One region of the Mechercharimyces sp. CAU 1602 genome, then DNA from elsewhere that is predicted to be linked to it. Evidence: a T-box and tRNA genes for the amino acid it is inferred to sense, from the RefSeq annotation. Region 1 holds a T-box; the other holds one or more tRNA genes.
The links. The T-box of region 1 lies ahead of NXZ84_RS07655 (valine--tRNA ligase). A T-box ahead of a tRNA ligase gene usually reads a tRNA of that ligase, here a tRNA-Val.

Region 1 (7,231 bases):
TATCTTCTTCCGTCATACGAGCTTCAGCTGGCAAAATCTTTTGTCGTAGCCAATCCATCAATCTGAGGTCATCGTTATATGAGCGAAATAATGACATAGGTGAGTGTTGATGAGTATTGATGAGACCGGGGAGGGCAATCATGCCGGTAGCATCGATTAGGGTAGTATGCAAAGGGATAGGTTTATATGAGCCGCGGCTAATGGCTACAATCTCTTCATTTTCAATAAAGATATCTCCTTGAAAAGGCATTTCTTCTTTTATCATCGTTATAATGGTTGCATTTTGAATGAGTAGACTCATATGAATCATTCCCTCTTGTTTGGTAGATAGTTTGAAATAGCTTTCATGATCGATGATAAGGGTTTACGTAGCGAGAAGGTCAAGGGGGAGGTATAACGGATGACAGCACGGATTAAACTTATGCGGCAACGTTGTGAGGGAAGAATAGGTCCCTGATGCAGTATGGTGCTATACTTCTCCGCAAAGTTGTCACTTCATTGGGTGTGTACGATTTTTATCGATTTGCGGTACAATACGAAGGAAGGTTGAACGAAGGGGTGAATTAGATGCATAAAGGATTTGAACAATCTGCACGCAATTTTACGGAAGCGCGCAAAGTGATTCCTGGGGGGGTGAATAGTCCCGTCCGAGCTTTTAAATCTGTGGGAATGACTCCGGTATACATAGAGCGTGGTGAAGGGTCTCGTGTCTTTGATGTGGATGGGAACCAATATATTGATTATGTAGGATCTTGGGGACCACTAATCTTAGGGCATGCTCATCCACGTGTCGTACAAGCTGTACAAGAGATGGCAGCCAAAGGAACAAGTTTTGGTGCGCCGACGGAGATGGAGACGAGATTGGCACAGTTGGTTACCGAACGGGTAGACTCGGTCGATGTGGTGCGGATGGTAAACTCAGGTACAGAGGCGACGATGAGTGCACTGCGGTTGGCTCGTGCCTACACGAAGCGTAATAAGATATTAAAGTTTGAAGGCTGCTATCACGGTCATTCAGATAGCTTGCTTATCAAAGCGGGTTCCGGTGTGGCGACATTAGGTCTACCCGATAGTCCTGGTGTCCCTGAAAACACAGGGCAGCATACGTTGACGGTGCCGTATAACGATGTAGAAAGTTTGCGCCTCGCCTTCCAGAAATATGGGCATGATATCGCTGCGGTAATTATGGAACCTGTAGCGGGGAATATGGGGGTTGTGCCTCCTCAGGCAGGTTATTTGGAGGAAGTGCGTCACTTGTGTACGCATCATGAAACCGTGCTCATCTTCGACGAAGTAATGACGGGCTTTCGTGTACATAAACACTGCGCACAAGGCTTATATGGCGTACAACCTGACCTAACCACCTTTGGTAAAGTGATCGGGGGTGGGCTTCCGGTCGGAGCTTATGGAGGGAAACGTGAAATCATGTCTCTCATGGCACCTGAAGGCCCTGTATACCAAGCAGGAACTTTATCGGGGAATCCGCTTGCGATGGCAGCTGGATATACAACATTGGCTGAACTGGGACAAGAAGGTGTATATGAACAGCTGGATGAACGGGCACAGCGCTTAGAGAGTGGTCTGCGGAAAAACGCTGAGGAAGCAGGTATTCCTTATCATATAAACCGCGTGGGTTCGATGGTTTGTCTCTTTTTCACAGGAGATGAAGTGATCTCATATGAGCAAGCGAGCGGGGCAGATCGTGAACGATTTGCAGCTTACTTTAAATTGATGTTGGAGCAGGGGATATCGCTCCCGCCGTCTCAATTTGAAGGGATGTTTGTGTCTACTGCCCACTCTATTGAAGATATTGATCGTACGATTGAAGCGAACCGCATTGCACTAGCACAATTATAAGGATTAGGGGATTCACCTTAAACAAGGGGTGAGTCCTTTTTTTATGGCACATGGAACCCAGCTAGAAGGAACATTTCGTTCTCTTTCATTTCCCGCGTGTAACATTGTAAGTCTGCCAGTTCTCCCATTCGGACAGGGTTATATCCGTCGAAAGAGCGCATATAGATACAGTACAGTCGAAAATCTGTGATGTTAAGTGCGTAGGATCGACGTTCGGCGTTTCTCTCGCATTATACCCACCCAGGTTTTCGGATGATATTTTCGATGCGAGGAGGGAGCACAGTGGCGGACAACGAGTATAAACAGTTACGTTTCGATATTTCTGAAAAGGTGCGACTTCATCCCCATCAGCCGGGAATGGATACCCTCCTGGAGCTGGACCTTTACCCGGATGTCGAGATTGAAGAACAAGATACTCATCTAAAAATTCATGGCTACTTGCGTCTTAATGGTGCTTATCGCAGCAATGATCAAGCGACATCGGCTCAGATGCAAGCGGAGGTGAATGAAGAGAAGCAAGAAGAGATCGCTTACGTCATCCCGGTTGAGATCTCTTTACCCACAGACAAAGCCGATCTAGAATTGTTAGCTGCCGAGGTGGAGGCATTTGATTATCAAGTATTATCACCATTCGAACTGCAAATTGAGGCTTTGCTCACTATTGATGGGTTAATTGATGACGGCAATCAGGCTCCAGCGACAAGGGAGGAAGCTCCGGAAGCCTCATTTGCAGGAGCGCGTGCGCAAGAAGATGAGGGGAGAGAAGAGCTTACTACTTCACAAACGGAAGAGGCTGAGGAAGCAGACAGTGTGTCAGCAGAGTCTGACTTACCACGATCGGAAGCACAGGAGTTAATGATGGCAACATCTCAGCTCGATTCACAAGAAAGAGATGTACCTGATTCATATGAATTTAGAGCTGAACAAGATCATGAGTATGATAAAAAAGATACAGAACGCCTGGAAGAAGAGGAAAGGGAAATCCGGGCGAGCCATTTAGAAAAGAAGCGGCAGAGACTGACACCATCTGATATTGCTGATTATGGAGAAGAGGAATTTGAATCATCAACGGAACTAATTGGAAATAAGTATGAAAGAAGTAATGTTCATCCAATTCGCCCGGAAATAGAAGAGGTTTCCCTATCCTCCGTTTCTGCTGATTCTTCGGCAGAAGAAAGCAGTTCGACGACAACTGAAGTAGCAGCGGAAGCTAGAGCGGGGACAAGAGCAGAGAAATCAAGTGGGACTTCATTGGAATGGGCACGGCGCTTGGTTCGTGAAGAAGAACCAAGCTTTGTCCGTATGCGCATGGTGATTGCTCAAAAAAATGATTCCGTGGATACGATAGCCGACCGTTACAATTTGGCTTCGAGTAGAATTATGAAGCTAAATAGCCTAGATAGTCATGCGCTGGAAGAAGGACAGATCGTCTATATTCCACGTGAAGCGTAACCGTGGTGATAACCGTTGAAGAAGGAGTAAGCGTAACGGGGATGGCCGCTTTCTGTATAGAGGTCGTTCCCTTATCCTCTTCATAACGAAGGGAGGAAAGCATAGTGAAGCAACAAAATATGAGCCGGCAAGAATTACAACAAGTTTTCACTCAGTATGGATTTACTCCCCATAAAGTGACACAGATCAATAGAATCTTTCGTGTGGAAACAGACCAGGGTACATATGCGCTAAAGTGGACGAAGCAACCGGCAGAAAAACTAATGATGATATATGATATCCTACAGCATGCGTGTGAAAAAGGATATCGGCATGTAATTCCATGGGTGAAGACCGAGTCGGATGAAGCATATGTAATGACAACAAGTGGGAATTGGTATGCGACTCCATGGATAGAGTCAGCCGAACAAGAGTTGTTTGCACCATCAACAGATGCGTTGCTTGAATCACTGGCTCAGTTGCATCAATTATCGGCACCCCTTGTTAAGCGATACCCTAAGTTTAAGAATCAACTAAATGAACCCTTTATTGAAAGGTGGAAGGAAAGGAAAGAGAAGACGGCGGAGTATTTTCATTTTGCTAGAAAACGCGACATCCCATCGCCATTGGATCATTCTTTTCTAGAGCAAGCATCTTATTTAGAAAAAGCGTTTGACTTTTCCATTCGTGGGGTTGAGCGCTTTCTACAAGCAGAGCGGGGCAAAGCTCCTCGTTACACCTTATGCCATGCTCGTATTCATCCAAAGCACGTCCTAATCAGTGAAAGTGGCTGGTATTGGATTGATTTTGACCATGCCGTGATTGATACTCCTGTACGTGATATAGCGACGTTTTATCGTCAATTTGGTGATCCGGATCGGGAAGATATTTCTACTTACCTTAGTCACTATGAAGAAGAATCATCGTTAAAACGGATCGAAGAGAAGTTATTAGCAGTATACTTGGCTTACCCCCTGCGACCTTATCAAGTGTTAAAATCGTATTACGGTGATGAATCATCTGTAAACGAATCGTATTCGGTCGGAGAATTTGATCGTGCGATAGCACAGTTGGGCCGGTTTCAAGAAGTGATTCAAACTTTGTGGCAGAAAAGAGATAAAGTGCAGTTACAAGAAAGAAAGAATAAGCGGTTTAGTCGTGAGCAGGAAGGGTTGCAGGAGACTGAGCTGGGGCTAGCTGACGAGCCTGTCCAATTTCCCATCTTCCCTCATAGCCCTCCTGATTCGTAACCATACCTCATTGTAAGAAATAAAGCTGATGAGGAGAACAGCTTCCTCATCAGCTTTTTATGTGCGATTAATGACCGGATCATTCCATATTTTTTGATAGAGACTGGACAAGCAGAAAAGAAAAGAGCAAAATAGAGAAGAGACTTTTTTGAAACGACAGGAGGTTTTTGCCTGTGAGTGCAGTAAAATCAATGGCGAAAAGCATGTATCGTGGTTTTTTCTTTCTGTTATTATTAAGTTTATTATTATTGGGGGCCACGTTACTATTGGCTGTATTAGCTGACCCGCCTTTGATGTATGAAAGTGTGCAAAAAGCGTTTGGAATGAACTGATGAGAAAAACGGTATGGAACGAACAAGAAGAGGCGACGGGTGCATTCATATTTGACCTGTTGCCTTTTCCATTGTACAATATGAAAAACATGACATGGTCGCGTCAGTGAGGCTGTGAGAGGGAAGAGTTGTTGGGTATTTCACTATAAAGAGAATAGCACCCATAGGCTGAAAGGTGCTTTAGTTGAATCCAATGACGGGTCGCCCTGGAGCTATCTGCCTGAACAGTGGAGTAAGGTAGGTCGTCTGCCCGCGTTAAGGGTTGTAAGGGCACGAATCGGGACAGTGGGTTTGTGAACAAAGGTGGTACCGCGAAGATGCTTCTTTCGTCCTTTGGATGAGAGGGCTTTTTTTATGTGCTAAAGGAGATGAAAATTATGGTTAAATCAGAAATGCCATCCGCTTATGATCCTAAAAAAGCGGAAGAGAAATGGTACGATTTTTGGATGGAAAAAGGATTTTTTACCGCTGGTCAAGACCAGAGTAAGAAGCCGTATACAATTGTAATCCCGCCGCCAAATGTAACAGGGAACTTACACATTGGTCATGCATTAAATAACGCATTGCAAGATCTACTCATTCGTTTTAAACGGATGCAAGGGTACGATGCATTATGGCTCCCAGGTACGGACCATGCTGGGATTGCGACGCAGACAAAAGTAGAAGAGCGTTTGCGTGAAGAAGGGTTGACGCGCCATGATCTAGGAAGGGAGAAATTTTTAGAGCAAGTATGGGAATGGAAAGAAAAATATGCAAATGTGATTCATAGTCAATGGAAAAAGATGGGCTTGTCGCTCGATTATTCGCGAGAACGCTTTACGATGGATGAAGGGTTATCGAAAGCCGTGCGAGAAGTTTTTGTACGTCTGTACGAAAAAGGGTTTATCTATCGCGGGAAGTATATTATTAACTGGGATCCGGCGGCACGGACCGCTCTTTCAGATATTGAGGTTATCTATAAAGACGTACAGGGAGCGCTTTATCATTTAGAGTATCCGCTACAGGATGGATCAGGCTCAATTCGGGTGGCGACGACTCGCCCAGAGACGATGCTAGGGGATACAGGCATTGCCGTTCATCCCGAAGATGAGCGCTATAAGTCATTGATCGGAAAAAGAGCGATTCTCCCTATTATTGGACGTGAAATTCCAATTGTAGCAGATGAGCATGTAGATCCTGAGTTTGGAAGTGGCGCGGTAAAAATAACACCAGCGCACGATCCAAATGATTTTGAAATTGGTCAGCGTCATCAATTGCCTCAGGTATTAATCATGGATGAGAGCGGTGTGATGAATAAAGAGGCAGGTCCATATCAGGGACTGGATCGATTCCAATGTCGTAAACAGATTGTAAAAGATCTGCAGGATGCAGGGGTACTAATTGAAATTGAAGAACATATGCATTCAGTGGGGCATAGTGAACGGTCGGGAGCTGTTGTAGAACCGTATTTGTCTACGCAATGGTTTGTACGGATGGAGCCATTAGCGGAACAAGCGATAAAAGATACGAAAAGTGGAGAAAGTGCTCAGTTTGTACCCGATCGCTTTGAGAAGATTTACTTGCATTGGATTGAAAATATCCGTGATTGGTGTATTTCACGGCAGCTTTGGTGGGGGCACCGTATCCCAGCATGGTATTGTGAGGACTGTGGAGAAGTAACCGTGAAGCGTGAAGATGCTACTTCCTGTGAGCATTGTCAAAGTGATAAAATCAAGCAGGATAACGATGTATTGGATACGTGGTTTAGTTCAGCGCTATGGCCATTTTCTACTCTGGGGTGGCCTGCGGAAAGTGAAGATTTTAAGCGCTATTTCCCAACAGACGTATTGATAACTGGCTATGACATCATCTATTTCTGGGTTGCACGCATGATTTTCACCTCTCTTGAATTTACAGAGCAAAAGCCTTTTCAAGATGTGCTGATTACAGGATTGATTCGCGACGCTGAGGGCCGGAAAATGTCTAAGTCACTGGGGAACGGAATTGATCCACTGGAAGTGATTGAAAAGTACGGAGTTGATGCGATGCGCTTTATGCTATCGACTGGCTGTACTCCGGGGAATGATCAACGCTTCCGCTGGGAGCGTGTGGAAGCGGCACGCAATTTCTCTAATAAGATTTGGAATGCATCCCGCTTTGCTCTTATGCATGTAGAGTCCCAACAGCCAGCAGATTTACAACTGACAGCAGAGCGTATAAAGCAGCTATCGACGGCGGATCGTTGGATCTTACACCGCCTAAACGAAACGATTGCCGATGTGACACGTCTTTTAGAGCGCTACGACTTCGGTGAAGTGGGTCGCCTTCTTTACAATTTCGTATGGGACGATGTGTGTGATTGGTATATTGAATTCGCCAAGT
Region 2 (7,231 bases), 890 kb from region 1:
ATGCTTGTGTTTGCTCGTCTTTCTCGTTTAGGTAATCGCTATCAGATGATTGGTCCCTATACATTATTTAGATCAAGTTTAAAGGAGGAGATTCTCTTGCACATACGAAAAAATGCAGAACGTAGCGGAGAATCAGAATCCACTTATTGGGAGAGGCATCGACTTCAAGTAGTAGGGTGGTCGCTCCAACGTGCGCAGGAACGGGGACGAGAAGAGCGTGAGAATAAAGAATCCACTTTAATTTCTTCTCCCTCAACACAGGAGCAACGACGTTTGCTCTCGCCGCCTCTTGCTAGTGAGACGGGCCTTTCAGATGGAATAGCGGAACAGCTGAGTCGTTTCTACTCAGAGTACGTCTCCACATTGCAAGAGCGAACACGCAATCTATACCAACAAACATTGGATTGGCTATGTGAGTACATCTCCTCCTATTTCGGACTCTCTTTTCACTGGAATTCTTTAGATGAAAAGGCACTCCTTCATTTCCTCGCTGTATGGTACCCACAAGTAGGTCCGAAAAGCGCTGTACGAGCGAAGATTTTTCTCAATACGCTTAAACAATTATTTCGCTGGTTAGACCAAGTAAAGATAGGTCCTGTCTATACGCATTTCCGTCCTTTATATCATGTTTTGATCGGGGCGCTGCCCGCTGCTTTCGAGGCAAAGAATTGGATGATCGAGGAAAGTGTTGGCACAGATCCTGTCTCATCTGCTGAAGAGAATCGTGCGGGGATATTTCGTGTCGATGTTACGGCTACTGGACCAGTGGCTTGGATCGATGGCAAGATGGCACCAGTTAAAAGTAAAGGTTTACCTTCACCGTGCGTGGAGATGGATTTCTGGGTACAGGGAGTACTTAGAGTTGTTAAAGGGCAAGTGGAGTTTGAGCGATTAGAGCGGGTTTATCCCATGATGGCAGAAGAGAGTGCGTCACAGGAGCAATTGAAGAAGGAGAGTTGGAGTAGGTAGATATTTCTTGTTGGTGTACTGATGGAGATCACTAACTTGAGATATACTATGAGGGCACTCAACAAATAGGCGAGGAGGCGCTCTCATTGCTCCGCTTTCTACAAAAATTTGCGCGGAATATGAACATGGGTGACGATGATAAACAGGCCGGTAGCACTCCAGGTGATGATCGGAATTTGGAGAAACTCATGAATGAATTTGGCGAGGAATTTTTGCAAAAGGAAGGGAAAGACTCGAAAGGGTCTGATGCGAGTAAGGAGCAAATCGGAAAGATGCTAGAAGAAGAGTTGAAAAAATTGACCTGATGTTGAGTGTAAGAGCACCCCTAATTAGGGGTGCTCTGTTTTTATCTTTTACAACTTTTTGCGCATGCGGATGTGTTCGATCCCTGCGTCCATGAAGGTATCCCCTTCGGCTTGGTAGCCGGCACGTTCATAAAATCCCTGGGCTTGTACTTGGGCATTTAAGATGATGCCAGTTGCTTGTTTCTCTTTAGCATGCTCCTCCATCTTTTGGAGGAGCTTCATTCCGATTCCGCCTTTACGGTATTCTTTGAGTACAGCGATACGCTCCGCTTTGGCTGTGTTTTCATCTATGAAGCGGATTCGGCTGGTGGCAACATGTTTTTCGTCAGGGGTGATGATGAGAAAGTGGGTCGCATCCTCTTCGTGATGATCTATCTCCTCGTCGGCAGGGACATGTTGTTCTTCCACAAAGACAATTTTACGAATATAAAAAGCCTGCTCGATTTGTTGGCGCGATTTGGCTGTAATGACTTTTAGGTTCACGGGATTTTTTCTCCTTTTATTCCTTATGTCCATTTAAAATAAAGCTTTGGTATAAGCACCACGATTGATTTTCCAACTGGTAGAGAAGATGAAAGCGATCAATCTTGGTTTCAATACTTATGTTAGTCATTCTGAGACTTCCGTACACATCGAGAAGCTCATCTTCAGAAAGCTTTTGTCCGATTGTGATATGGGGGATAAAAGCGTAGGTCTCAGGGTGGCTGAGCGGACCCTCATTGATCAGATCGTGTAGTTGGATAATATCAGCCCCGTCGTACATGGAGACGTATATCGTATTGCTGTTGGGATGAAAGGTGCCGATTTTGTTGAGGAAGATGGTGAAGGGAGCTGTCCTTTCAGCTACTTTTTCTAAATGCTGTACAATATTGGTGATCGTCTCCTCTTGATTCCCTGTTTCCTCCTCGAGCGTGAACGCTTCTTTTAACGTGATATGTGGTGGGATGAGACCGTAATGGGGATCATATCGTTTCCGATATGAGTTGGCAATGTCTTGTACTTTTTTTTCAGGGAATATCGCTACTCCATATTTCATGAAAATCGCCTCCTTCTAGTAAATGAAAGATGATATGACTTTAGACACCCATCTGAGCGTATGATAGTGAGCTAGCGATAGTTTTGCTTTTCTGTGTGGTGTTGGAAATAAGAATGGTTGCCAGGTGGAGGGTTGATTTCTATATTATGCCCCACAGAGTGTAAATAAAGGTCTTTGGCAGAAATTATAGCAAAAAAACGCTTCATTTGCGAGGGATGGAGAGAGCGATTATCAAAAAAGAGCAGCGTCAAAGCTGCTCATGTTCGAGGAGGGAACATCTGTCCAATGGCAGGTACAGATGGTCTTTGGCAAACGATTGTTTCGTTTGCTGATCTATAGTATGCGAAACGTAGAAGAACTGGTATCCGCTCATGAATGAAATATGCGTTTATCCTGCAGTTTTATATAAAATATTCGAGTGAACCCTTGCGCATTTTTTTTGTATGTAGTATAGTATTAATTGTCGCTGATAAACATGCTTCGCTTTTAGAGGCGAAATATTGACGCGGGATAGAGCAGTTGGTAGCTCGTCGGGCTCATAATCCGGAGGTCGCAGGTTCAAGTCCTGCTCCCGCAACCACATATCATATCAGATTGATTATCGCACATACATTGACGCGGGATAGAGCAGTTGGTAGCTCGTCGGGCTCATAATCCGGAGGTCGCAGGTTCAAGTCCTGCTCCCGCAACCACATATCATCTCAGATTTGATTATCGCACATACATTGACGCGGGGTAGAGCAGTTGGTAGCTCGTCGGGCTCATAACCCGGAGGTCGCAGGTTCAAGTCCTGCCCCCGCAACCAAATAATGCGGAGCTGTGGTGTAGGGGTTAACATGCCTGCCTGTCACGCAGGAGATCGCGGGTTCGAATCCCGTCAGCTCCGCCATGTTATTTAAAGATATATATGGTACAGTGAATTAAGTGACTGCTACGCATATTCGAGATCGTTAGCGCCCATCGTTACTTTATCTTTTGCAACCAAATAATGGAGCTGTGGTGTAGGGGTTAACATGCCTGCCTGTCACGCAGGAGATCGCGGGTTCGAATCCCGTCAGCTCCGCCACTTTACTTAAGGGCCTATAGCTCAGTTGGTAGAGCAGTCGGCTCATAACCGATAGGTCACAGGTTCGAGTCCTGTTGGGCCCACCAGTCGTTGTATAAGATAACGTAAGGGCAGTTAGCTCAGGGGGAGAGCGCTTCCTTGACACGGAAGAGGTCGTTGGTTCGATTCCAATACTGCCCACCAGATGCAATCTTTGTTATACTTTATGGAGTATGTAGCAAGGAGAAATATAAAAGTTTCTAACATTTTTCTAGCGCAGAAAAATGTTTTTTTAATTTGATCAGCAGTGATGTTAGACGATTTGCTCATCTGTTGCTGAAACAATGTAATTTTCAACAGATGAGCAAATGAACCAATAAAAATATCTAATCGCTGTGTTTAGACGGATGGCATGATGAAATCTACCTTTATGACAGCGTTTAATAGATCTGTTCAAAAGGGGTTTTCAACTAATTGCTCATCTGTTGTAATCTTTAGTAAGCTTACAGAAAAGATAATCTTATAGAAATCCTTATATAAAGTCACTTTAAAGAAGCAGAAGCAAAATTAACAGAGAACCTTTCACACCATATAGAGACGGAACGAAATTTATCCAGGTCTACATGATCCGGTATTTCATAGTTCTGATCACCTTTATTTCCTTTCATTTTACCGAGCGAGATGTAGTTATCTTTCGAGATATCCGTACTCTTTTTGATTTCGGGGAGTGCAACAAGATAGATTTTGACATCAGGCCCATTATCGGTTTCGAACTGTGTAAACCGTAACATACGTTTACCATTAGCCAATTGATATATGGTAGCCTTTCCTTTTCCATCATGAGAACGGTCCCCTTTTTGGAAGTTACCTTGGTAGAGTATCTGAGGTTCTTCTGTCCTTTCATTTGGAGACGTTTGTGATGGTTGGGATTGAGGATGAGGGAACTCTTCATCTACTTGTTGATCCAAAATGAGTGTTTCGGGACGGAAGACCAGCCATAATCCGAGGAACGCGACCACTACAAGACCGCATAGAATCCACTTGTTTTTCGTCATCTTCACCATTCCTTCATCTCTTAGAGTGGAAACCATGATTTTCTCGTAGCCTGTTGCTTACTCAAAAGCGAGGAATAACGCAAGCATGAGCACCACTGAAAACATAAATAGCCTCGTATAAGTATCTTTCAACACACACAGAGGTCAACCATGGGATACAGACATCTTACTACATATAAATTTCAAAAGAATTTCTAATTGATTGCAAGCACCCATTAGAGTGCATAACTGTATATTGCTAACTTTAGCGAGTGCAGTGATCCTTAGATATGGTGTCCGCCGATTTTAGTTGTGTGATCTTTGAATAGACTTGCTTCTAAGAGTGAGTGAGCATAACACATGCTTTTTACTCCATAGCGCTGTTGGATCGAATCGATTGCTGTAGTTAGCTTTTTATATTTCTCATTATTTCCAAATAAATCTAGTTGGACGCCATTCTCTTCTCGCTGGAGATTGGATAACGTGATCCCGATTTGACGCACAGGTCGATGATTCCAATGGCGCTGGAACAGTATTTCGATGGCTTGATAAATCATGCGACCAATCTGGGTCGCTTCATCGAGGCTGAGGCTGCGGTGGATGGAGAAGTCGTTTCCGCGCAAGGCTAACGTGATTGTTCGTCCTAAGGAAGCTGCCAATCGTGCCCTTCGTGCTACATTTTCTGCTAACTCATAGAGGACGAGTAGAATATCTTTCGCCTCAATGTAATCGTAAGGGAGGGTAAACTGGTGGCCGATGGAGTGGTTGATATCTAGTGAATGCGGATCGACGGGACTCTGATCCATTCCATGTGCAGATTGATAAAGGACGCGACCAATAATACCGAAGCGATGTTCTAGTCGGGTTGGATCAGTATGAGCTAAGTCACCAATTGTGCGAATCCCCATCTTATTGAAGTGAAAATTCATGCGCGAACCCACCCCGAACAGCTTGTTGATGGGGAGTGGCCATATCTTCCTAGGAACCTGGTTAGCAGTGATTGAAGTGAGTCCATCTGGTTTTTCCATCTCAGCTGCCATTTTGGCGAGCAATTTGTTTGGTCCGATACCGATTGAACAGGAGACACCTAGCTCTGTGCGAATACGTTGCTTGATTTGATGAGCGACATGCTCTTTTTTTCCCAGCAATTTTTCACTACCCGTTAGTTCAAGGAACGCTTCATCAATGGAAAAGGGCTCAACCGAGGGAGAAAATTGTTGTAGAAGTTGAATAATCCGTGTAGAGACTTGAATATAGGTACCCATATGGGGAGGAACTAGTTGAGCAGTTGGGCAAAGGCTTTTAGCTTCATGAACGGGCATCGCTGTTTTTACGCCATAATGTTTAGCTTCATAAGAGGCGGCTAAAACGATGCCACGCCGTTTTTGAGGATCACCACAAACAATGAGCGGCTTTCCTTGGTACTGTGGATGTAGCGTTTGCTCTACACTGGCATAAAAAGCGTTCATGTCGGCAAGTAGGATAGTACGGTTATCTTCCATAGTGTTTCCTCCATGTATAGAACGTTTGTTCCTATTCTTATTATATGAACTGGAGGATAGAAAACAACAGGGAATATTTTCAATCTTGGAAGGATTGGACGCGTCCGTTAAATAACGTAAGTTTAGCCTGATGTAGAGTAGCTAAATAGCGACACAGTTCATTAGCCTTCCCTTTATCTCCGAAAGAAGCTGTCGAGGGAAGTAGTACATGAATCGTGCTAGTCCCACTCGGTTCCTCTTGCACTCCTATCATCAAGGTGCGATAGCGCGGTGGGGAAGTGCTCTTCAATAGAAGCCACTCGTCAGAATATTGATGATACATTTGGATTTTATAGGGGAAAGCTGCCTCTTCATAAGGCCAACTCAGTTGTTTACCAGTACGGGCTAACTTTTGCTGATATTCTATAAGCGTGTGATGTAGATCGGCTAACGATATGGTTTCTTGTAGGTGAATATAGGCGCAAGTTGTCATCAGATCCATCCCTTTCTATCTGAAATACCGAACTATTCACAGTATAGCATGAATGGTATCGGTAGATAAAGGAAGAGCGGGTATGATAAAAATAACCAATCCACTAGATTTAGAATGAATAAGTGTTCAAGTTTATGTGAATAAATGGAATGTAAATGCTGAGAATGATTTGAAATCAATGGAATAATGAAGGTTCGTTGGATGGAATCAGGAAATGCGTGTGAGATAGAATCTATAAAATATTATGATTTCACATTGTAAAAAGGTGGCTTCTATGATAAGATGAAGCCGACTGGATAAAGATGCGATGGGAGATGAACGGATGCATAAAGCGGATCTTTTGGACGAAGTCCGTGCTGACATCGGTCTTGCTTCCGATAAACTCGGTCAAGATATCGGAAGACTGTATCAGATAGCGGGAGAGATTATGTATCAGAAAGTGCCTGCTTATCAGTCCGTAGCAGTCTACCTGTCAAATAGGACTCAGTTTGAGTGCGTATTTCAGGAAGGGTATAGTCCCTATCCACCCGTTATCCGTTTTGGTGAAGGCTTACATAGTTTGGCAGCAGTACGTGGCAGTGTAGTGCGTGAAAAAGTAGGTGTAAATATAGAGATATATGTTCCTTTTTACCATGGTCATCATTTAGTGGGTGAGTTAGTGGTTATGGGAGAAGAGTTTGGAAGTATTGATGAGGAGGACGTTGCGCTATTTAGCGAGGTTGCCTCTTTATTTGAAACAAAAGTGAAGGACGCGATCCGAGATGAGGGCTAGTTTGTAGCGTGACGATACAGATGAATAGATTGAATAGATGTGAGTGGGAAAGAAGAGGGCGGTCTTAAGCTCTCTTTTTTTGTTTACCTTCATTTA

Region 2: it has a tRNA-Val gene. The T-box ahead of NXZ84_RS07655 (valine--tRNA ligase) is inferred to sense a tRNA for this amino acid. The anticodon was not compared.

What each region holds. Positions count from the first base shown of each region.
Region 1 covers NZ_JANTPT010000001.1:1,465,701-1,472,931, reverse strand. Annotated here, with positions in the region: gene NXZ84_RS07680 (amidohydrolase) at 1-301, opposite strand, end outside; gene hemL (glutamate-1-semialdehyde 2,1-aminomutase) at 568-1,857, shown strand; gene NXZ84_RS07670 (LysM peptidoglycan-binding domain-containing protein) at 2,140-3,309, shown strand; gene NXZ84_RS07665 (phosphotransferase) at 3,414-4,538, shown strand; gene NXZ84_RS07660 (hypothetical protein) at 4,712-4,870, shown strand; T-box leader at 4,976-5,207, shown strand; gene NXZ84_RS07655 (valine--tRNA ligase) at 5,248-7,231, shown strand, end outside.
Region 2 covers NZ_JANTPT010000001.1:576,262-583,492, forward strand. Annotated here, with positions in the region: gene NXZ84_RS03080 (SEC-C metal-binding domain-containing protein) at 1-969, shown strand, start outside; gene NXZ84_RS03085 (hypothetical protein) at 1,056-1,274, shown strand; gene NXZ84_RS03090 (GNAT family N-acetyltransferase) at 1,323-1,757, opposite strand; gene NXZ84_RS03095 (2'-5' RNA ligase family protein) at 1,774-2,310, opposite strand; tRNA gene NXZ84_RS03100 (tRNA-Met) at 2,815-2,890, shown strand; tRNA gene NXZ84_RS03105 (tRNA-Met) at 2,927-3,002, shown strand; tRNA gene NXZ84_RS03110 (tRNA-Met) at 3,040-3,115, shown strand; tRNA gene NXZ84_RS03115 (tRNA-Asp) at 3,124-3,199, shown strand; tRNA gene NXZ84_RS03120 (tRNA-Asp) at 3,301-3,376, shown strand; tRNA gene NXZ84_RS03125 (tRNA-Ile) at 3,387-3,462, shown strand; tRNA gene NXZ84_RS03130 (tRNA-Val) at 3,485-3,559, shown strand; gene NXZ84_RS03135 (DM13 domain-containing protein) at 3,898-4,419, opposite strand; gene dinB (DNA polymerase IV) at 4,674-5,891, opposite strand; gene NXZ84_RS03145 (DUF1885 family protein) at 5,971-6,372, opposite strand; gene NXZ84_RS03150 (hypothetical protein) at 6,686-7,135, shown strand.